4 regions of the Pantoea sp. E956-1 genome follow, and region 2 is predicted to be linked to each of the others. Evidence: predicted binding sites of a transcription regulator. Region 2 holds the regulator's gene; each other region holds the start of a gene.
What was found. Region 2 encodes PhoB, which activates phosphate uptake and scavenging genes when phosphate is short. Its sites were predicted from a motif close to CTGTCATAAAACTGNCNNAT; they were not measured.

Region 1 (5,441 bases), on a different contig from region 2:
CGCAGCTTATCCAGCGCGCTGAACACCTGCGTGTCCGCGTGGGCATATTCGCCCTGCGCATGGTAAACCACATCCAGGCCATTCAGCAGCAGGTGCAGCTGGTCACCAATATCATTCCAGGGTAAAGCGCGATCGACGCCCAGTTTGTCGGGTGCGGCCTCCTGGCCCAGGCGACGGCCAGACCAGGTTTCCGCCGCAGGATCGCGCACGCGGTTAAACAACACGCTGTGGTTATGATTCTCATCGCTTTTGATCAGCACCAGCAACGCCTGCGGCTCGTTAAAACCGGTGAAATACCAGAAGTCGCTGCTCTGACGGAACGGATATTCGGTGTCATTACTGCGTATCACTTCTGGCGCAGCAAAGATTAACGCTGCGCTGCCAGACACCATCTTCGCCAGCAGCGCCTGACGACGCTGCAGGAATCGTTCCAGTGAAATCATCTCTGCACTCCCTGTAAACTGACCGGTTAAACTCGTTGACCTGAAATTAGTGTAGCGTCGGTTTTTGTACTTCTGGCGCGGTTGGCTGCGGGCGGGTGAACGTATCGTGGCACAGCAGCGCGGCGACACGCACATACTCAATCACCTCCTCCAGCGACTGCTCCAGTTCCTCCTGGTCTTCATCTTCTTCGTAACCGAGCTGTGCGATAGTGCGCAGATCATCAATTGCTTCGCCGGTTTCGCCGGTGACTTTATCCAGTTTAGGCTGTGTTACGCCCAGGCCGAGCAGAAAATGGTTAACCCAGCCCGCCAGCGCGTCGGCACGGTCAAAGACGGTGATGTCGTCATCAGCAGGCAGCAGCAACTGAAACAGGAAGCCTTCATCTTCCAGCGTGGTCGACGTATGCTCGTGCAGTTCCGCCAGCGGCACGGCAAGAGTGTGTGAAAACGCCATGCCTTCGTTAGCCAGATCGTGTACCAGCGTCTTCCAGCTGGTGTCCTGGTTACCACCGCAGAGGATCCCGCTCAGCAGGCCATGCATTTCCGCGGGCGTCATTCCAACGCCCTGCTGTGAGAGCACCGCCGCGAGCGCGTTGTAATCGGGGGTTGCGTTCTGTAAGGACATAAGTTTTCATCGTCGTTGGCAGAATAAGTTCGTGTTATGCTACCACTAGCTGCCTCAAGGTTTCCAGAAAAGGGGTTGTATCTTATTTCGTGGGTCTATATAGTTGCCCGCCTCCCAAGCCTTTGACTGCTAAGGGAGTTGCGAGCGAAGTAATCAGTCAGGAAGGTGGCATGTCTGCACAACCGGTAGATTTACAAATTTTTGGTCGTTCGTTGAGAGTAAATTGTCCGCCAGAGCAGCAAGATGCGCTCAATAGCGCGGCTGAAGATCTCAATCAACGGTTGCAAGATCTAAAAGTTCGCACTAGAGTCACCAATACAGAACAACTGGTGTTCATCGCCGCGTTAAACGTCTGCCACGAGCTGGCGCAAGAGAAAGTGAAAACGCGCGATTATGCTGCTAATATGGAACAGCGTATCCGTATGTTGCAGCAGACGATTGAACAGGCATTAGTTGAGCAGGGTCGCATCTCTGAGCGTGAGGGTGCGAAGTTCGAATAAAACTTCATGGTTGCTATACTTAAGTAACGGTGAGGTAAATTTTCTCTGAGATGTTTGCATGTGGGCCAGTCCCCTGAGCCGATATTTCGAAAAAACAGAATGTGACGCTCGTAACCTGTGTGCATGCTCGGTTCGTCCGAGAAGCCTGATGGTTATGACGGCATGTTCACCTTGAACCAAGGGTTCAAGGGTTACAGCCTACGGCGGCATCTCGGAGATCTCTCTTCCTTTAGTCCTGCTTTTTTCCCCTGACTGACATGTTATAGTCGCTGTTCAGCGACTTATCCGGCGGGGAAATCATGTCTGAACCTTCCATGTCTGAACCTTCAATGACCCAGCGTCAGGCGATTCGCCAGCATGTGCGACATCTGCGACGGGCACTTACTGATGAGCAGCAAACGCTGGCCGCTAAGCAGGTCGCTGAACATGCGCTCAACTACGCTCCGATGACCGAAGCGCGCAATATCGCCCTGTTTCTGTCGGTGGATGGCGAACTGAATACCCGTCCGCTGATTGCCCGCCTCTGGCATCTGAAGAAAGTGGTTTATCTGCCGGTTTTACACCCCTTCTCTCCCGGTAATTTGTTGTTTCTGCGCTACTCGCCCGATACCCCATTGCTCAAAAATAAGCTGCGCATTCCTGAACCGCCGCTGGATATCCGGCAGGTGATCACGCTTGATCAACTTGATCTGATGATGGTGCCGCTGGTGGCGTTTGATCAGCATGGGCAGCGTCTGGGGATGGGCGGCGGCTTCTACGATCGCACCCTGCAGAACTGGCGGCAGCACGGTTTTTTGCCAGTAGGCCTGGCACACGATTGTCAGCAGGTGGATAGCCTGCCGGTAGCAGAATGGGATGTGCCTTTACCGGCGGTAATGACGCCGTCAAAACTCTGGCAGTGGGAGTAGAAGAGTCGCTTTGTCAGACAAGTGAAAACCCACATCCGGGCGCATCTGGCAGCAATGAAATAGCTCAACGCGCAGGGAACATGGTCAGAAGAGGAAAGCGTCGCGCCGCCCGGATAAAAACGCCGGGAGCGTTTTTGAACAACGCAACGCGTTGGCCCGGTTACGGGCGCACCTCAGGGACGAGGTGCGTAATCGCGCGGGCCGGGCATGCCATGGATGGCGGCTTTTGCATCTTTCCGATCTGGCCGTGTTCTCTTCGCAGTCTCGGTCTTACAGCAAATCGGGACAGCCTGTATTAACTACCTGAAGAGACGCGACTAAGCGCCTGTTCAGGTTGGTAGCGCTTAGTAAAGCAGACGAGCGCGGATGGTACCCGGAATCGCCTTCATCAGCTGCAGCGCGTTCTCGGCCACTTCCGGCTCTGCATCAATATCGATCACCACATAGCCCATAAACGGCGAAGTTTGCAGATACTGAGCCGCGATGTTGATGCCCTGCTCGGCAAAAATCTGGTTGATGGCCGTCAGCACGCCCGGACGGTTCTCATGGATATGCAGCAGACGACTGGCGCTGATACCGTGAATCGGCAGTGACACTTCGGGGAAATTCACCGCCGACAGGGTCGAGCCGTTATCGGAGTATTTCGCCAGCTTGCCCGCCACTTCAATGCCGATGTTCTCCTGCGCTTCTTCCGTCGAGCCGCCAATGTGCGGTGTCAGAATCACGTTGTCGAACTCACTCAGTGGAGAGATAAACGGCTCGCTGTTGGTCGCTGGCTCGCTCGGGAAGACATCGATGGCTGCGCCACCCACCTGTTTGCTGGCCAGCGCATCGCACAGTGCCGGAATATCTACTACGGTACCGCGTGAGGCGTTAATCAGCAGCGCGCCAGGCTTCATCTGCGCCAGCTGCTCTGCACCAATCATATCCTGCGTAGAGACGGTTTCCGGCACGTGCAGGCTGACAACGTCGCTCATGTTGAGGAGATCGGCCAGATGGCGTACCTGCGTGGCATTACCCAGCGGCAGCTTGTTTTCAATGTCGTAGAAGAAAACATGCATACCCAGGCTTTCTGCCAGCACGCCCAGCTGCATTCCGATATGGCCGTAACCGATAATACCCAGTTTTTTGCCACGCGCTTCAAATGAGCCTTTGGCAATCTTATTCCAGATGCCACGGTGTGCTTTCGCATTCGCTTCCGGGATGCCACGCAGCATCAGCAGCATTTCACCAATCACCAGCTCCGCAACCGAGCGGGTATTTGAGAACGGCGCATTGAATACGGGAATACCCCGGCTGGCAGCCGCCTGCAGATCAACCTGGTTGGTGCCGATACAGAAACAGCCAACAGCGACCAGCTTTTCAGCCGCCGCAAAAATCTCTTCAGTAAGCTGGGAGCGGGAACGGATACCAATGAAGTGTGCATCACGGATCGATGCTTTTAACGCGTCGGAATCCAGTGCGCCCTTATGGAATTCGATGTTGGTGTAGCCTGCAGCCCGCAGGTTCTCCAGCGCGCTCTGATGGACACCTTCCACCAGCAGGAACTTAATCTTATCTTTTTCCAGTGATACCTTTGCCATTTCCCGATCCTATTCAGCATTCAATGAGGACTACCATAAGCCAGCCTTCTGTCAAAATATCAAAAAAATCGCGTCGGGCAATACAAACGATTGCCCGGCCGCCAGCACGGCAGCGGCTGACGGCAGCACATTGCCGGACAAAATAAGGAGGTCGGCCTGGAAGAGAGTACGAACCCGCTGCCGATGACGGTTATGTGACATAAGTCACCAAATTTCACCGCAGCGAGAAAAGATGATTTGCGGGCAGAAATAACCGACGCCGGATCGACGCCGGACAGATCATTTTTTGATGGTTTTCACGCCATCAGGCCCGCCAATCAGCGCAATATCTGCGCCGCGCGCGGCAAAAAGGCCCACGGTAACGACGCCAGGCAAGGCGTTGATGGTTTTTTCCAGCTCAATGGGATCGAGAATGCGCAGATTATGCACATCAAGAATAATGTTGCCGTTATCGGTGACTACGTTCTGACGATACTCAGGTAAGCCGCCCATTTTCACCAGCTGACGCGCCACATAACTGCGCGCCATTGGGATCACCTCGACCGGCAGCGGGAAACGGCCCAGCACATCGACCTCTTTTGAAGCGTCAGCGATACAGATAAAGGTTTCAGCCACGGCGGCCACGATCTTTTCGCGCGTCAGCGCCGCGCCGCCGCCTTTGATCATCTGCATCTGTGGGTTGATCTCATCCGCGCCATCTACGTACACCGACAGCAGGTCAATCTCGTTCAGGTCGAACACCTGAATACCCAGGCTCTTCAGCTTCTGGGTTGAGGCATCCGAGCTGGAGACGGCACCTTCAATCTGATGCCTGACCGTGGCAAGCGCATCGATAAAGTGGGCAGCGGTGGATCCGGTACCCACACCAACAACGGTGCCCGGCTGCACGTACTCAAGTGCAGCCCAGCCAACGGCTTTTTTCAGTTCATCCTGGGTCATGGTATGTTTAAAACCTGTGCGACAACGAAGTGCGCGTAGTATAAAACAAGGCTTGCTGAAAATGCTCGGCTGACCGACGTGGATTTATCGCTTTGGAAGCCAGCCCACAAAAAACAAGAGAGCCATCACAGGTGATACTTTTGTGGCATAGTGACATCCATCCTGAAGGAGAGAGAAGAATAATGAAACGCCCGGATTATCGAACGCTTCAGGCGCTGGATTCAGTGATCCGCGAACGCGGATTTGAGCGTGCCGCTCAAAAATTATGTATCACTCAGTCAGCGGTTTCACAGCGTATCAAGCAGCTGGAGAATCTGTTTGGCCAGCCGCTGCTGGTGCGCACCGTGCCACCCCGTCCGACCGAACAGGGTCAGAAACTGCTGGCGTTGCTGCACCAGGTGGAACTGCTGGAGGAGGAGTGGCTGGGCGATGAGAACAGTGGC
Region 2 (5,441 bases):
GGCAATAATCGGCAGTGCATGGTCCAGCGCCTGGGCGGCAGAGAAACGCTGCTGATAGTGGTGGGCGATCGCTTCCAGCAGCGAGGTCTGCTTGTCGCGTCCCGACTGACCCGCCCGGCTGCGCAGAATATCGCGCGGCCTCAGATAGGGAATCGCACACAGCAGCGCGCCCGGCTCGCCCTGCCGGGTGTTGAGCAGCAACACATCATCCTGCTCCTGCGGGGTGGCGATCACCCGGGTATTGAGACAGGCGAGCAGCTCACGCGACTCATTCAGCGTCGCAACGGAATCGTGGTTGCCCGCCAGCACAATCAGCTGACAGCCGCTGGGCTGCAGCGCCACTACAAAGCGGTTAAACATCTCGCGGGCGTAGCTGGGCGGCGTGCCGGTATCAAACAGATCGCCTGCAATAATCAACGCATCCACCTGATGCTGTTCAATCTGGCACAACAGCCAGTCGAGAAACGCCTGATGTTCCGCTGCCCGACTTTTGTTGTAAAAGAACTGCCCCAGATGCCAGTCCGCAGTATGAATGATGCGCATGATAAGTCCCTGCCGTTGTGATTCGCCCGGCGATTATACTGGCTCTGCGGCCAAAGCAAAAAATTGTCGCTGCGCTGTCATAAATGATTACCAGTGAGGTTACCGGCAGGTTATGTTTTTCATAAAAGTGTCACAAATCTGACGCATAATGGCGCCGCGAATCTCAGTGACATCCGTCATAATCAGCAGGAGTAATAATGGCTAAGCGCATTTTGGTTGTGGAGGATGAAGCCCCCATCCGTGAAATGTTGTGTTTTGTTCTGGAGCAGAACGACTATCAGCCAATCGAGGCGGAAGATTATGACAGCGCCATTGGCAAGCTGATTGAACCCTGGCCCGACCTGATTTTGCTGGACTGGATGTTACCCGGTGGCAGCGGTATTCAGTTTATCAAACATCTGAAACGCGAGGCGATGACACGCGATATCCCGGTGATGATGCTCACCGCGCGCGGCGAAGAGGAAGATCGGGTGCGCGGCCTGGAAGTGGGTGCCGATGATTACATTACCAAGCCCTTTTCACCCAAAGAGCTGATGGCGAGAATCAAAGCGGTGATGCGCCGTATTTCGCCGATGGCCGTGGAAGAGGTGATTGAGATGCAGGGGCTGAGTCTGGATCCCTCCTCACATCGCGTGATGTCCGAAACCACGCCGCTGGAGATGGGCCCCACCGAATATAAGCTGCTGCACTTCTTTATGACCCACCCGGAACGCGTCTACAGCCGCGAACAGTTGCTGAACCACGTCTGGGGCACCAATGTGTATGTGGAAGATCGTACTGTCGATGTTCACATCCGCCGTTTACGTAAAGCGCTGGAAGTGTCCGGCCACGATCGCATGGTACAAACCGTTCGCGGAACAGGGTATCGTTTCTCTGCCCGCTACTAAACGGAGCCTTAACCGTGCTGGAACGCCTCTCCTGGAAGAGATTACTGACAGAACTGCTGCTGGTCTGTCTGCCCGCAGTGCTGCTGGGCCTGCTGTTCGGCGGTCTGCCCTGGTGGCTGCTGCTGAGCGTGCTGACGGTGCTGTTGTGGCATTTTCACAATCTGATGCGGCTGTCGCACTGGCTGTGGCTCGACCGCACCATGACGCCACCAGCCGGGCGTGCCAGCTGGGAACCACTGTTTTATGGTCTTTACCAGATGCAGCTCCGCAACCGGCGGCGGCGGCGTGAACTGGGCAATCTGATTAAGCGTTTCCGCAGCGGTGCCGAGTCGCTGCCGGATGCGGTGATCCTGACCACCGAAGAGGGCACCATTTTCTGGTGTAACGGCCTGGCGCAGCAGCACCTGGGTCTGCGCTGGCCGGAAGATAATGGCCAGAACATCCTCAATCTGCTCCGTTATCCGGAGTTCTCCCGCTATCTTCGCCAGCGCGATTTCGACAAGCCGCTGACGCTGGTGCTGAACAACAAACTTCACATGGAGTTCCGCGTCATGCCCTACAGCGAGGGGCAGTGGCTGCTGGTGGCGCGTGATGTCACGCAGATGCATCAGCTGGAGGGGGCACGCCGCAACTTCTTTGCCAACGTCAGCCATGAATTGCGCACACCGCTCACGGTGCTGCAGGGCTACCTGGAGATGATGAACGACTCGGTAATGAGCGAGCCTTCGCGCAGCAAAGCGCTGCACACCATGTCGGAGCAGACGCGCCGCATGGACAGCCTCGTCAAACAGCTGCTGACGCTGTCGCGCATTGAAGCTGCGCCCGCGATCGATCTGAAAGAGAAGGTTGATGTGCCGGTGATGCTGAAACTGCTGCAGCATGAGGCGGCAACGCTGAGTGGCGGCCGTCACGACATCCACTTCCATACCGATCCCCATCTGAAAGTGTTCGGCAACGATGAACAGCTGCGCAGCGCCATCTCCAATCTGGTTTACAACGCGGTAAACCACACCCCGGATGGCACACGAATCGATATCAGCTGGCTGCGCGGCAAACAGGGCGCCATCTTTAGGGTGTGCGATAACGGGCCTGGCATCGCGTCAGAACATATTCCGCGTCTTACCGAGCGTTTCTACCGGGTCGATAAAGCGCGTTCGCGTGCGACCGGCGGCAGCGGGCTGGGGCTGGCGATAGTGAAACACGCTCTGAGCCACCATAACGCGCGGCTTGATATCACCAGCGTGCCGCACAAGGAGACCTGTTTTACCTTTACGCTGCCAGCGAGGTTGATTGTCAGCAGCGTGATGCAGGAGAATGCCGTTCATTAATCGCTGCCGGATCTCCCTGATGCGCATCCTTCTTTTGTTGATCGTTACTCTGCTGCCGGGTCTGACACTGGCCCAGCCCGTCACGCTCTCCGGCAATCTCAGCAGCGTCGGTTCCGATACGCTGGGCTATCTGATGACGCTGTGGGGCGAAGATTTCAGTCGCCAGGCACCGGGCGTTAATGTGCAGGTTCAGGCCTCCGGCTCTTCTACCGCACCGACCGCGCTGGCGGCGGGTGCAGCACAACTCGGTCCGATGAGCCGCCCGATGCAGGCAGATGAACGCCAGGCCTTTGAGGCGCGCTACGGCTATCCGCCGCTGGCGGTTCCGGTGGCTATGGATGCGCTGGTGGTGGTGGTGAATCAGCGTAATCCGCTGCAGCAGATTGAACCGCGTCAGCTCGACGCCATTTTCTCCGTTACCCGTCTGTGTGGCGCACATACCGTGCCGCTGCGCTGGGGCGATCTCGGCTTAACCGGCGCGCAGTGGAGCAAACGGCCAATTCAGCGCTATGGACGTAACTCTGCCTCCGGTACCTGGGGTTTCTTCAGGCAGCAGGCGCTGTGCAAAGGTGATTTTCGCAGCGACGTGGCAGAATTTCCCGGATCGGCCGCCGTGGTGCAGGCGGTGGCCGGTAATTCACGCAGCATCGGCTACGCCAGTTTTGGTTTTCATCTCAGCGGCGTGAAAATGCTGGCGGTGATGAATGATCAGGGTCAGGCGATTGCCCCAAATGCCGATGCCATCCGCAGTGGCCGTTATCCCTGGGCGCGCCCGCTCTATCTCTATGTGAATAAAGCGCCCGGCAAACCTTTGCCGCCGCTGGTGGCCGCGTTTCTGCAGCAGGTACTTTCGGCACAGGGACAGCGGCGGGTCAGTGAAGCGGGCTATCTGCCGCTCTCTGACAGTCAGATGACTCAGGCGCGCGCCGCGCTGCGTTAATCCCCCGAAGTTGAATTTTTTTCAACATCACTGAATTTTCTTCAGTTGCAGAAGAAAGCCGCCCATGCCACTCTGTATTCAGACATGTAGCCATCCAGATGGCTATTTATATCAGGATGCAACTATTTCCTGCCGTCATTACCGGCAGGAGAGACAGGAGTGATCATGCAAAGAGAAACCGCCCCGTTCCGTGCCGATACCGTTGGCAGCTTTCTGCGTCCCGCCGCCATTAAGCAGGCACGCGAAGAGTTTGCAGCCGGAGAGATTGATGCGGCTGCCCTGCGTCAGGTTGAAGATGAGGCGATTCGCGATGTGGTGGCGAAACAGCGGGAAAATGGCCTGAAAGTGGTCACTGATGGCGAGTTTCGTCGCGGCTGGTGGCACTTCGACTTTTTCTATGGCCTGAATGGCGTAGAGCGCTATGAAGCGGAGCAGGGCATTCAGTTTAATGGCGTGCAGACCAAAGCGCATGGTGTGAAAGTGGTGAGCAAACTCGGTTTTCCGGCGGATCATCCGATGCTGGCGCATTTCCGCTTCCTGCAGAGTATTGCCGGTAATGCGGTGCCGAAGATGACCATTCCCAGCCCCAGCGTGCTGCACTTCCGTGGTGGCCGTAAGGTGATCGACGCGGAGGTCTATCCCGATCTGGCGGACTACTTCGACGATCTGGCGCAGACTTATAAAGCGGCTATCCAGGCGTTTTATGACGCGGGCTGCCGTTATCTGCAACTGGATGATACCGTCTGGGCTTACCTCTGCTCTGAAGATCAGAAGCGCGATATCCGTGCGCGTGGCGACGATCCGGACCAGCTCGCACAGACTTACGCTCGCGTACTGAATAAAGCGCTGGAAGGTAAACCTGCCGATCTGACCGTGGGCCTGCATGTCTGTCGCGGCAACTTCCGTTCAACCTGGATCTCTGAAGGCGGTTATGGGCCGGTGGCAGAAATCCTGTTCGGCAGCGTCAATGTGGATGCCTTCTTCCTGGAGTATGACAACGCCCGTTCCGGTGGCTTTGAGCCACTGCGTTATATCAGGCCGGGCCATCAGCAGGTAGTGCTGGGTCTGATTACAACCAAAGTGGGAGAACTGGAGGATCCGGCGCAGGTGAAAACCCGGCTGGAAGAGGCGGCGCAGTATGTCAGTCTGGATCAGATCTGCCTCAGTCCGCAGTGTGGTTTTGCCTCAACCGAAGAGGGCAACAGCCTGACCGAAGCGCAGCAGTGGCAGAAGATTCGCTTAGTGGTCGATATCGCGAATCAGGTCTGGTAGTGCTGTAACGTTGTGCAGACAGGCGCGTAAAACGCGCCTTTTGTGTATCTGCAGACCCGTTTATGCGGGGACTTCTCACGCTCTGACTATTATTTAGGCACATCATCTTGTGCGCCTGCTGCAAAAATTAACGCTATCCACTGCCTTTTGAAAAAATGGCGGCATAACCTTCTGGTTTTCCGATCCCGTATTGCCTTTCACCGCTATAAACGTTTTACTTAGCGCCGTTGTCGATCCATCCCTCTGTGAACAGAATAAAAGCAGCTTAAATCACCTGCGCTTTACCCTGCGACGAGCATAATGCGCTGACATTGTCAGCCTGGTCGCGGTTTACACGCAGCGAGGGGACAACACTAACCCAACTTCCACCGCAACATCAGTGACAGGCCGTATGACACATCGTTTAACTTCGAAGGACATTCTCGCGCTGGGCTTTATGACATTCGCCCTGTTTGTTGGCGCGGGCAACAT
Region 3 (5,441 bases), on a different contig from region 2:
CGTGCATCTCCTGACAGAGGCGACGCAGGGTATATCCGGCATAGCGTTCGGCATTTTTACGGTAAATGGTCGGCAGCACTTCGGCCAGCGGCGCATCCTCTTTAACGTGCTGCTCGAACTGCGCCAGCATCGCCACCAGATTCGCCATCTTCTCCGGACTCTCTGCCGGAGTCAGCAGGAACAGGATTGAGTTGAGATCGCACTTCTCCGGCACAATGCCGTTTTCGCGCAGATAGTTCGCCAGGATGGTCGCCGGAATCCCGAAATCACTATACTCACCGCTGGCCGCATCAATCCCTGGCGTAGTCAGCAGCAGCTTGCAGGGATCCACCCGATACTGATCGCGCGCATAACCCGCGAAACCGTGCCACTTCGCCTGCGGTTCAAAGCTGAAGTAGCGCAGATCGCGGGCGATCGTCTCAGTGGGCGCATCCTGCCAGCGCTGACCATCCACCGTCTCCGGCACAAACGGCAAGATCATCTCACAGCGATCCAGGATGGCTTTACGCGCCTCAATACCCAGCGTGACGCACTCATCCCACATACGACGCCCCGCTTCCCCCTGATGCATTCTGGCGTTGATATCCAGCGCGGCAAACAGCGGATAAAACGGACTTGTTGATGCGTGCAGCATAAAAGCGTTATTCAGTCGCTTATGCGGGCAGAAGCGGCGCTGTCCGCGAATGTGATTATCTTTTTTATGGATCTGCGAAGTCTGCGAAAAACCTGCCAGCTGCTTATGCACTGACTGCGTGACAAAAATGCCGGGATCGTTCTCATTCAGTTGCAGGGTCAGCGGCGAACAGCCTTCCATCAGTGGAATGAACTGCTCATAGCCGAGCCACGCGGAATCAAACAGGATGTAATCACACAGATGGCCGATGCGATCCACCACCTGGCGCGCGTTGTAGACCGTGCCATCGTAGGTGCCCAGCTGGATAATCGCCAGACGGAACGGCCGCTCTTCAGCCGCGCGCTGCGGAGCCACGGCCGCGATCTGCTCGCGCAGATAAGCCTCATCAAAGCAGTGTGCGTCAATGCCGCCAATAAAGCCGAAAGGATTGCGCGTCGCTTCAAGATAAACCGGGGTCGCGCCCGCCTGAATCAGCGCGCCATGATGGTTCGACTTGTGATTGTTGCGGTCAAACAGCACCAGATCGCCACGGGTCAGCAGCGCATTGGTCACCACTTTATTGGCACTTGAGGTGCCGTTGAGCACAAAGTAGGTTTTATCGGCGTTAAACACTTTTGCCGCATACTTCTGCGCATCTTTAGCCGAGCCTTCGTGGATCAGCAGATCGCCCAGTTTGACGTCGGCATTACACATATCAGACCGGAAAACATTCTCGCCGTAGAAGTCATAAAACTGTTTGCCCGCCGGATGCTTTTTAAAGAACGCACCGCCCTGATGTCCGGGACAGGCAAAGGTGCTGTTCTGCATATCGACATAGCGGGTCAGCGTCTCGAAGAAAGGGGGCAGCAGCGCCGCTTCATACGCCTGCGCAGCCGCTTCCAGCGCGATCCACTCCTGCGGATCGCCATTCAGCTCACCGCTGACGCCGGGCAGGTGCATCACCTCTTCTTCAAACGCGTTAGCGACAAATACCGGCAGATTAAAGCCGGTATGACGCAGCAGCGCCAGCACGCCGCTGCGGGTATCCGCCAGCGAGACGACAACCGCCGCCACATCGGTGAAGTCGGTGTTATCCAGCGTCACCACGTCTCGCGCAGTGTTCAGGGTCAGGCTGGGCGCCACAGCGGCGCTGGCAGCAATTTTCAGTGGAGTCATAACAGAATCCCTAACGTCAGGGAGGAGGTGCCAGAAGCACAATTATGGGGACAGTGCCCCGGCGAATAATTAACAGTCAGAAGGCGTTCCGCAGCCCGTGGAAAGCAGATCCATAGCCGCTGCCTGGCTGGCCTCACCGCATGGTGAATAACAGAGATATCGGAAAAGAGGACAACCCGATGGGTGCCGGAAAAAGCGAACGGTAATCCGGGCAGATGCGCGGTGAACCGGACATGGCGACGTCCTCAGTAATCAAGATGCAGGGTCAAAAAGTGGCGGTCATAATGTCATCTTTTTCAGGCACGGACAACCCGAACCAGGTAATTACTCAGTCACACCCCGTGTATGTAACAACATGATTTTTATAGTCTATTTATCATAAAAAATTCACAATACGACTAATTATATGAATTATATGCAGATTTATGCAGAAAGCACACCGCGCACTTTTCCAGCCAGGCCGCTGCCTTCACCCGCAGACGCGGCCATTGCCCTACCGGATTGCATCTGCCAGGCGTAAACTGATCTTCTCTTTCCCACTCTGCCGGAGGCTGCATGTTTAAGGCACTGGTCATTGAAAATGACGAACAAGGTTACCGTTCCCTGCTGAAAGATCTCCCCGAATCTCAACTGCCCGATCACGATGTCACGCTCGACGTCAGCTACTCATCTCTGAACTACAAAGATGCCCTGGCTATCTGTAACCAGGGCCCGATTGTGCGCCAGTTCCCGATGGTGCCAGGTATCGATTTTGTTGGCCGGGTGACGGCCAGCCGCCATCCCGATTGGAAAGAGGATGATGTGGCGCTGCTGACGGGCTGGGGCGTGGGCGAAAAACAGTGGGGCGGCCTGGCACAGAAAGCCAGCGTCAGCGGCGACTGGCTGGTGCGCCCGCCCGCCACGCTGAGTCCGCTGCAAACCATGGCTATCGGTACGGCGGGACTGACCGCAATGCTCTGCGTGATGGCGCTGGAAAAACAGGGCATCACACCTGAACAGGGGCCGGTACTGGTCACCGGTGCCAGTGGCGGCGTCGGCAGCTATAGCGTCAGCCTGCTGGCGCGTCTGGGTTATCAGGTAATCGCTTCCAGCGGGCGCGCCAGCGACCATACCTATCTGATCGAAACGCTGGGCGCGGCATCGGTCATTGACCGTGAAGAACTCGCCCGGCCCGGCAAGCCACTGGCAAAAGAGCGCTGGGCCGCCGCGATAGACAGCGTCGGCAGTCATACCCTGGCGAATGTGCTGGCTGCTACCCAGCGCGACGGCGCGGTTGCCGCCTGCGGTATGGCGCAGGGACTCGACCTGCCAGCCAGCGTCGCCCCCTTCATTTTGCGTGGCGTTACGCTGGCTGGTGTCGATAGCGTGATGTGTCCGAAGCCGCTTCGTCAGCAGGCGTGGCAGCGACTCGGTGAGCTGATGGATAGCGAACGGCTCAGTAAGCTGAGCCACGTGATCCCGCTAAGTGAAGCCAGAGAAGGTGCACAGGCATTGCTGGATGGCAAAGTGCAGGGCCGTCTGATTGTCGATTGCCGTTAATCCTGTTAAAGGCGCGTTTTCGCGCCTTTACCGATCGGCTCGCTGCAGCCGTTTTATGAGTCCTTCCAGCGCGAACTGCGTGCCCTGCTCCATCACTGATTTCGGATCGCCGCTGAACTGGTGGCACTCTGCCTCGTCCCTGCCATCGGGCAGGACCCAGCCAAACCAGATGGTGCCCGCCGGTGTACCATCTTCGCCGCCATCCGGCCCGGCATAGCCGGTAATGGATAATCCCACCGGCTCGCCGGAGCGGGCGCAGGCGCCCTGCACCATCTCCCGCGCCGTCTGTTCGCTCACCGCCGTATGCTGTTTCAGCGTGTCAGGGCGCACCCCCAGCAAACGGATTTTGGCATTTTCGCTGTAGGTGACAAAGCCGCTGGTATAAAAGTCTCCGCTGTTTTCCACCGCGGCCAGCGTCATGCTGATCAGCCCGGCGGTACAGGATTCGGCAGTCGCCAGATGAAGTCCGGAGGAGAGTAAAATATTCCCCAGTTGCTCAGCGGTCTGATCTAATGATTTTGCCATTATGGTCTCCTTGAATCTGTCCGGAACTCCAGGTATAGCGCAAAATCAGCGAATAAAACCGCGCAAGGCAATGTTTTTAAAGCGAAACGGTCTAAATACGCAGCTGGATATATGGCTGTCCACTCCCGGTATGCGCCACTACCTGCAGATCGGCCTGGTACCAGCGCGTCAGCGTCGCTTCCGTCATCACCGTCTGCGGCGAGCCTTGTGCCACCAGCCGGCCTGCGTGCAGCAGCAGTATGCGGTCGGCCCACAATGAGGCCTGATTAAGGTCATGTAACACGGTACAGACGGTGAGATCTCCGGCGCGCGTCAGCTGGCGCAGTAAACGCAGGGTTTGCTGCTGCCAGAAGAGATCCAGCGCCGAAGTCGGCTCATCCAGAAACAGCCAGCCGCGTGGTCTTCCCTCATGCCAGAGCTGTGCCAGCACCCGCGCCAGCTGCACCCGTTGCTGTTCACCGCCGGAGAGCTGGCGGTAATCGCGCTGCGCCAGCCCTTCACAACCGGTCAGCCGCATAACCTCAGCCACAATCTGCGACGTCTGCGCCTCCGGCCAGGGGGCACGGCCCATCGCCACGACCGACTGCGCCGACTGTGCAAAGGTCAGGTTGTTCTGCTGGCGCATCACTGCCCGGCGTCGTGCCAGCTGCTCACGCGGCCATGCCGTCAGCCGTCGATCGCCCAGCCAGCACTCACCCCGATCGGGCGACAGAAATCCCGTCAGCATCCGCAGTAGCGTCGATTTACCTGCGCCGTTTGGGCCAATCAGCGCCACCAGCTCGCCACCTGACAGCGTGACATCGAGATTATCGATAACGGTTTTGCCGCCGTGCGCGAGACATAACCCCCTGGCCTGTAAAATGTCCATCACTCCAGCCCTCGCTGCTGACGCAGAATCAGCCAGAGAAACCACGGACCGCCAATCAGGCTGGTCAGCAGCCCGACCGGCAACTCGGCCGGAACCACCAGAGTGCGCGCCAGCGTATCGGCCAGCAGCAGCAGAATCGCCCCCGCCAGCGCTGAGCCGGGCAGCAGCCAGCGATGATCGCCGCCAAAGCAAAAACGCATCACGTGTGGCACTACCAGTCCGACGAAGCCGATCACGCCGCTGACCGAGACCGCCGTACCGACCAGCAACGCACTGAGGATCAGCAGCTGATGCTGAGTACGCTTCACATTAACGCCCATGTAGTGCGCATCCTCTTCGCCCGCCTGCAGCAGGTTAAGGTGGCGGGCGCGAGTCTGTAACAGCAGTAAGGCTGGCAGAATCAGCAGCAGGCAGATCAGCAGTGCAGGCCACTGTGCCTGGCTGAGGCTTCCCATGCCCCACAGCGACAGCTGGCGCAGCTGCTGGTCGTTGCTCAGCCATGACAGCACGCCTACCGCCGCCCCGCACAATGCATTAATCGCAATGCCGACCAGCAGCAGCCGCGAAAGATTGCCGCGCGCCAGCCGACTGAAACTGAAAATCAGCAGTGTAACCAGCAAACTGCCGATAAATGCGGCGATCATCGGTAGCCACAATGCCAGCGGTGCCGGCAACGCCAGCGGAATAATGATTGCCAGCGCCACCGCCAGTCCCGCCCCG
Region 4 (5,441 bases), on a different contig from region 2:
TGCCATCGTAGGTTTTAGTTACTGCCTGAAGGGTTACGCCTGCCATCTTATTTCTCACTCTCAACCAGACCGCGCACAAAGGCACGCTGCATGACTAACACCACCACCAGCGGTGGGATCAGGGTTAATAACATTGCCGCCATCACTTCGTTCCACTGTGTCGGTGAACCGCTGGTGGAGATCATACTTTTTATCCCCGCTACCGCCGTGCCGAGGCTGGCGTCATTGATGATCAGCAGCGGCCAGAGATACTGGTTCCAGCCGTAGATAAAGGTGATCACGAACAGCGCCGCCAGATTGGTTTTAGACAAGGGCAAAACAATGTCGATAAAGAAGCGCATCGCGCTGGCACCGTCGATGCGCGCCGCCTCCACCAGCTCATCCGGCAGCGACATAAAAAACTGACGGAACAGGAAGGTGGCGGTGGCCGAAGCCATCAGCGGCAAGGTTAATCCGCTGTAGCTGTCGAGCAGGTTGAGATCGGCGATCACCTGCACTGTCGGGAAGATACGCACTTCAACCGGCAGCATCAGGGTGATGAAGATCAGCCAGAAAAAGAGCGTGCGCAGCGGAAAACGGAACCAGACCAGCGCAAACGCCGACAGCATCGACACCGTAATTTTGCCGAAGGTGATGCCGAGCGCCATGATCATGCTGTTGAGCAGCATCAGGCCAAACGCCGGCCCGTTGCCGTTGACGCCATGCGTCCAGATGCGCGAGATGTTCTCCCACAGGTGCGTGCCGGGCACCAGCGTCATCGGCACCTGATAGACCGCTTCGTTATCCAGCGTCGCCGCCACAAAGGCGACATAGAGCGGAAACAGGATGGTGAGCACGCCCAGCACCAGCACAATGTGGCTGAAGAGATCCAGCCCGCGACGATTCTCAATCATTGGTATTGCACCTTACGTTCAACAAAGCGGAACTGGAGCACCGTCAGGCCGATCACCAGCAGCATCAGCACCACCGACTGCGCCGCGGACGAAGAGAGATCCAGACCGGTAAAGCCTTCGCGATAGATTTTATAGATCAGCGTGGTGGTCGCCTGCACCGGCCCGCCGCCAGTGGCGGCATCGATCACCGGGAAGGTATCGAAGAAGGCGTAGATCAAATTCACCACCAGCAGGAAGAAGCTGACCGGCGTAATCAGTGGCAGCGAGAGGTTGAAGAAGCGACGCACCGGTCCGGCACCGTCAATGGCGGCGGCTTCCACCAGCGATTTGGGGATAGACTGCAGTGCGGCGAAGAAGAACAGGAAGTTGTAGCTCATCTGCTGCCAGATCGACGCCAGCACCACCAGGAACATCGCCTGACCGCTGTTTTGCGCATAGTTCCAGTTGTAGCCTAAGTGGTTCAGCAGATAGCTGAACAGGCCCAGGCCCGGATTAAACAGGAACATCCACAGCACCGCGGCCACCACAGGCGCAACGGCGTAGGGCAGCAGCAACAGCGTCTGATAGAGACGGCGCAGCCGCACCACATAATCCACCAGCGCCGCCAGCAGCAGCGAAAAGACCATGCCGAACACCGTGACCATGCCGCTGAATTTTATGGTGGTCCAGAACGAATCCAGATAGTAAGGATCGGCAAACAGGCGTCTGAAATTTTCCAGCCCGACAAAGCTGCTGGAGATGCCAAAGGGATCGAGGCTTTGCAGCGAGTACCACAGCGTTTCACCGGCAGGCCAGAGAAAGAAGATGGCGGTAATCAGCAGTTGCGGCAGCACCAGAAGATAGGGCAACAGGCTGGTGCGAAAGACCGGATGAGATGAAGACATGGCGTACCTGGCGTCAGAGAGAGGGGCCAGCCTGAGCTGGCCCGCAAGGAGAGATTACTTCATCTGCTGCTGGAAGCGGCGCAGCAACTCGTTACCGCGTTTCACTGCGTTATCCATCGCGTTCTGCGGCGACTGCTTGCCGGTCCAGACGCTTTCCAGCTCTTCGTCGATCACGGTACGAATCTGCGGCATATTGCCCAGACGTATGCCTTTGGTGAACGGCAGTGGCGGCTTGTTCATCATCTGACGGGTGGCGATATCCGCACCCGGATTCTTATCGTAGAAGCCCTGCTGTTTAGTCAGCTCGTAAGCGGCGGTGGTAATCGGCAGATAGCCGGTTTTCTGGTGCCATTCCGCGGCGATTTCCGGTTTAGCGAGGAACTGCATAAACTCGGCCACGCCTTTGTAGGTTGCGGCATCTTTGCCTTTCATCACCCACAGGCTGGCACCGCCGATCAGGGCGTTCTGCGGCGCATTCGGCACGGTCTCGTCATACGGCATCATGCCAACGCCGAAGTTGAACTTGGCGTAATGACGGATATCAGCCAGCGAACCGGATGAGGCGGTGGTGATACCGCAGTCGCCGTTGTAGAACTTGGCGGTGGACTCATCTTTGCGGCCAAAGTAGGTGAAGTCCCCTTTCTTGTTCATCGCTTCCAGCAGCTCGATATGACGAACCAGTACCGGCTTGTTGAACTCCAGCACCGCATCAAGTCCGTCAAACCCGTTATTTTTGGTCGCTACCGGCAGAGCGTGCCAGGCGCTGAAGTTTTCAATCTGGATCCAGCCCTGCCAGCCGCTGGCGTAGCCACAGCTCATGCCCGATTTGCGCAGTGCGGCGGCATCCGTCGCCAGCTCCTGCCAGGTTTTCGGCGGCTGGTCCGGGTTCAGACCCGCTTTTTTAAAGGCGTCTTTGTTGTAGTAGAGCACTGGCGTCGAGCTGTTGAACGGCTGAGAGATCAGCTGGCCTTTACTGTCGCTGTAGTAGCCCGCCACCGTGGGCACGAACTGCTTTTCATCAAAGGGGATACCGGCGTCTTTGAAGACCTGATGCACCGGCACAATCGCCTGCGAGGCCATCATGGTCGCTGTACCGACTTCATAAACCTGGAGCACCGCAGGGGCTTTGCCGCTGCGCACTGCCGCAATCCCTGCTGCCAGGCTCTGCTCGTAGTTACCTTTGTAGGTCGGAACAATTTTGTAATCGGGATGCGTCTGGTTAAAACGCTGTGCCAGCGAATCCACTTCTTTGCCTAGTTCGCCTTCCATAGAGTGCCAGAAAGGGATCTCAGTGGCGGCCATGGCATGGCTGCTGAGCGTCAGACCGAGCAGCACGCTCATCAGGCTACGACGAAAGGTAACGACGGACATAGAATTTTCCTGTGCAGGTAAATACGCGTGAAATCACAGATTTCTGTTTCGCGAAGTAACATGACACGGGGAAATGAAGGATTAATAACAGAAAGATGACAGCCGGGTGACAGACTGAATAGCGGAAAAGGCAGAGCGACTAACTGCAGCTGAGCTTGTTGACAAAGTCTGGCCTGGTTGCTGTAAGACTGAGCCCTGCACAGAGAACACGGTCAGATCGGAAAGACGCAAAATCCGTCATCCATGACATGCTCGGCCCGCGCCGTCCATGGCGCGGGACGCTTTCCTCCTCTGCCCGTGTTCCCTGTGCGTTGAGTTTGTTAGTTGCAGCCAAATTCACCCTGATTTGGGTTTTCAGCAATCTGAGCGGCTATACACCATTACAAAGTCGCGTTTATTTACATAAATTGTAACGGATACTGGCAATGACAGCACTTGTCCCTGCTTTTTAAGGGCAAACTCAAAGCCCGTTGGCGGCAACACCCACACCGATACTCAAGGCCGTCGGCGGCGCATCACACACCCATTTCGAAGGCCGTCGGCGGCGCAGGCAGGTTGCGGGCGGACAGCGCGCAGCCACCGGAGCGTACACGTAGTACGTGAGGATGGCGAGCACTGCCCAACCGCAACCTGACCAGTAAGCCAGGCCTGTGTACCAAAGCGCGCATCCACCAGAGCGTACACATATACGTGAGGATGGCGAGCACTGCCCAACCGCAACCTGACCAGTAAGCCAGGCCGTGCCCCATCAGGCACCTAAGTACGCGCTGCGGACGGCTTCGTTGGAAAGGAGAGCTGCACCTGTGTCTTCGAGCACCACATGCCCGTTCTCCAGCACATAGCCCCTATCCGCCAGCTTCAGCGCCTGATTCGCATTCTGCTCCACCAGGAAAATCGTCATCCCCTCGCTGCGCAGCTGCTCAATGGTGTCGAAGATCTGTTGAATAATGATCGGTGCCAGTCCCAGCGACGGCTCATCCAGCAACAGCAGCCGCGGCTGGCTCATCAGCGCACGGCCAATCGCCAGCATCTGCTGTTCGCCGCCCGACATCGTCCCGGCGCGCTGGATTTTACGCTCATCCAGACGCGGGAAGAGTTCATAAACGCGCTTGATCCGCGTCAGATAGTCCGGACGGCTGGCAAAAAAGCCCCCCATCGCCAGGTTCTCTTCTACTGTCATGCGCGAAAAGACCCGTCGGCCTTCCGGCACGATGGCGATCGCTTCACGCATAATGCGTGAGGTTTGCCAGTCGGTGATGGTTTTGCCATCAAAGGTAATGGTGCCCTGCGTCGCGCGCGGCTCGCCGCACAGCGTACCCAGCAGCGTGGTTTTTCCGGCCCCGTTAGCGCCAATCAGGGTGACGATTTCGCCCTGATTGATATAGAGGCTGACGTTGTGCAGCGCCTGAATTTTGCCGTAGTGGGCGCTGACGTTCTCAATGGTTAACATCGCATTTGCCATCTCAGGCCTCTCCTAAATAGGCACGAATGACATCCGGGTTATTACGAATCTCTTCCGGCGTTCCGTTAGCCAGCGGCGTTCCCTGATTGACCACATAAATACGGTCAGAAATCCCCATCACCAGCTTCATATCATGTTCAATCAGCAGCACCGACACCTTATGTTCGCCACGCAGCTCCGCAATCAGCGCGTCCAGCTCGTGGGTCTCTTTGGGGTTAAGGCCCGCCGCCGGTTCATCCAGCATCAGGATCTCCGGGCGCGTCACCATACAGCGCGCAATTTCCAGTCGACGCTGCTGACCATAGGCCAGATTGCCCGCCTGACGGTTAGCCAGATCCAGCAACCCTACCCGCTCCAGCCAGGTCGCCGCACGATCCAGCGCCTCGCTCTCACTGCGGCGAAACGCCGGGGTTTTCAGCAGACCGGAAAATACGCCGCTTTTCAGATGCTGATGCTGCGCCACCAGCAGGTTCTCAATGACCGTCATCTCACGGAACAGACGCACGTGCTGGAACGTCCGCACAATGCCCATCCGCGCAATCTTCTGGCCCGGTAACCCTTCCAGATGCTGCTCACGGAGTTTAATCGTGCCACCGGTGGGCTTGTAAAAGCCGGTCAGGCAGTTGAACACGGTGGTTTTACCGGCGCCGTTGGGGCCAATCAGCGAAACGATCTCCTGCGGACGCAGCTCCAGCGCCACATTGTTCACGGCTAACAGACCGCCGAAGCGCATCATCAGGCCTTCAACGGCTAATAAAGGCTGACTCATGCCTGCTCTCCTTTTTTAGCGGCTCTGAGCTTCAGATGCGGACGCTTCATCGGCAACAATCC

Region 1: a site for PhoB is predicted at 4,241-4,260, ahead of serA (phosphoglycerate dehydrogenase). Genes of this name have one in related genera too.
Region 3: a site for PhoB is predicted at 2,163-2,182, ahead of acuI (acrylyl-CoA reductase (NADPH)). Genes of this name have one in related genera too.
Region 4: a site for PhoB is predicted at 3,242-3,261, ahead of ugpB (sn-glycerol-3-phosphate ABC transporter substrate-binding protein UgpB). Genes of this name have one in related genera too.

Annotation. Positions count from the first base shown of each region.
Region 1 covers NZ_CEUYZP010000004.1:170,279-175,719, forward strand. The annotation lists gene pepP (Xaa-Pro aminopeptidase) at 1-443, opposite strand, end outside; gene AC0T7J_RS13340 (YecA/YgfB family protein) at 490-1,068, opposite strand; gene zapA (cell division protein ZapA) at 1,239-1,568, shown strand; RNA gene ssrS (6S RNA) at 1,608-1,790, shown strand; gene AC0T7J_RS13355 (5-formyltetrahydrofolate cyclo-ligase) at 1,883-2,476, shown strand; gene serA (phosphoglycerate dehydrogenase) at 2,821-4,059, opposite strand; gene rpiA (ribose-5-phosphate isomerase RpiA) at 4,339-4,998, opposite strand; gene AC0T7J_RS13370 (LysR family transcriptional regulator ArgP) at 5,181-5,441, shown strand, end outside.
Region 2 covers NZ_CEUYZP010000010.1:9,618-15,058, reverse strand. The annotation lists gene sbcD (exonuclease subunit SbcD) at 1-543, opposite strand, end outside; gene phoB (phosphate response regulator transcription factor PhoB) at 741-1,430, shown strand; gene phoR (phosphate regulon sensor histidine kinase PhoR) at 1,445-2,758, shown strand; gene AC0T7J_RS19825 (PstS family phosphate ABC transporter substrate-binding protein) at 2,778-3,698, shown strand; gene AC0T7J_RS19820 (cobalamin-independent methionine synthase II family protein) at 3,864-4,970, shown strand; gene brnQ (branched-chain amino acid transporter carrier protein BrnQ) at 5,362-5,441, shown strand, end outside.
Region 3 covers NZ_CEUYZP010000004.1:210,563-216,003, forward strand. The annotation lists gene AC0T7J_RS13535 (ornithine decarboxylase) at 1-1,789, opposite strand, end outside; gene acuI (acrylyl-CoA reductase (NADPH)) at 2,345-3,328, shown strand; gene AC0T7J_RS13545 (CinA family protein) at 3,356-3,853, opposite strand; gene AC0T7J_RS13550 (heme ABC transporter ATP-binding protein) at 3,945-4,721, opposite strand; gene AC0T7J_RS13555 (FecCD family ABC transporter permease) at 4,721-5,441, opposite strand, start outside.
Region 4 covers NZ_CEUYZP010000006.1:129,964-135,404, reverse strand. The annotation lists gene AC0T7J_RS15935 (sn-glycerol-3-phosphate import ATP-binding protein UgpC) at 1-46, opposite strand, end outside; gene ugpE (sn-glycerol-3-phosphate ABC transporter permease UgpE) at 48-893, opposite strand; gene ugpA (sn-glycerol-3-phosphate ABC transporter permease UgpA) at 890-1,777, opposite strand; gene ugpB (sn-glycerol-3-phosphate ABC transporter substrate-binding protein UgpB) at 1,832-3,148, opposite strand; gene livF (high-affinity branched-chain amino acid ABC transporter ATP-binding protein LivF) at 3,897-4,610, opposite strand; gene livG (high-affinity branched-chain amino acid ABC transporter ATP-binding protein LivG) at 4,612-5,379, opposite strand; gene AC0T7J_RS15905 (high-affinity branched-chain amino acid ABC transporter permease LivM) at 5,376-5,441, opposite strand, start outside.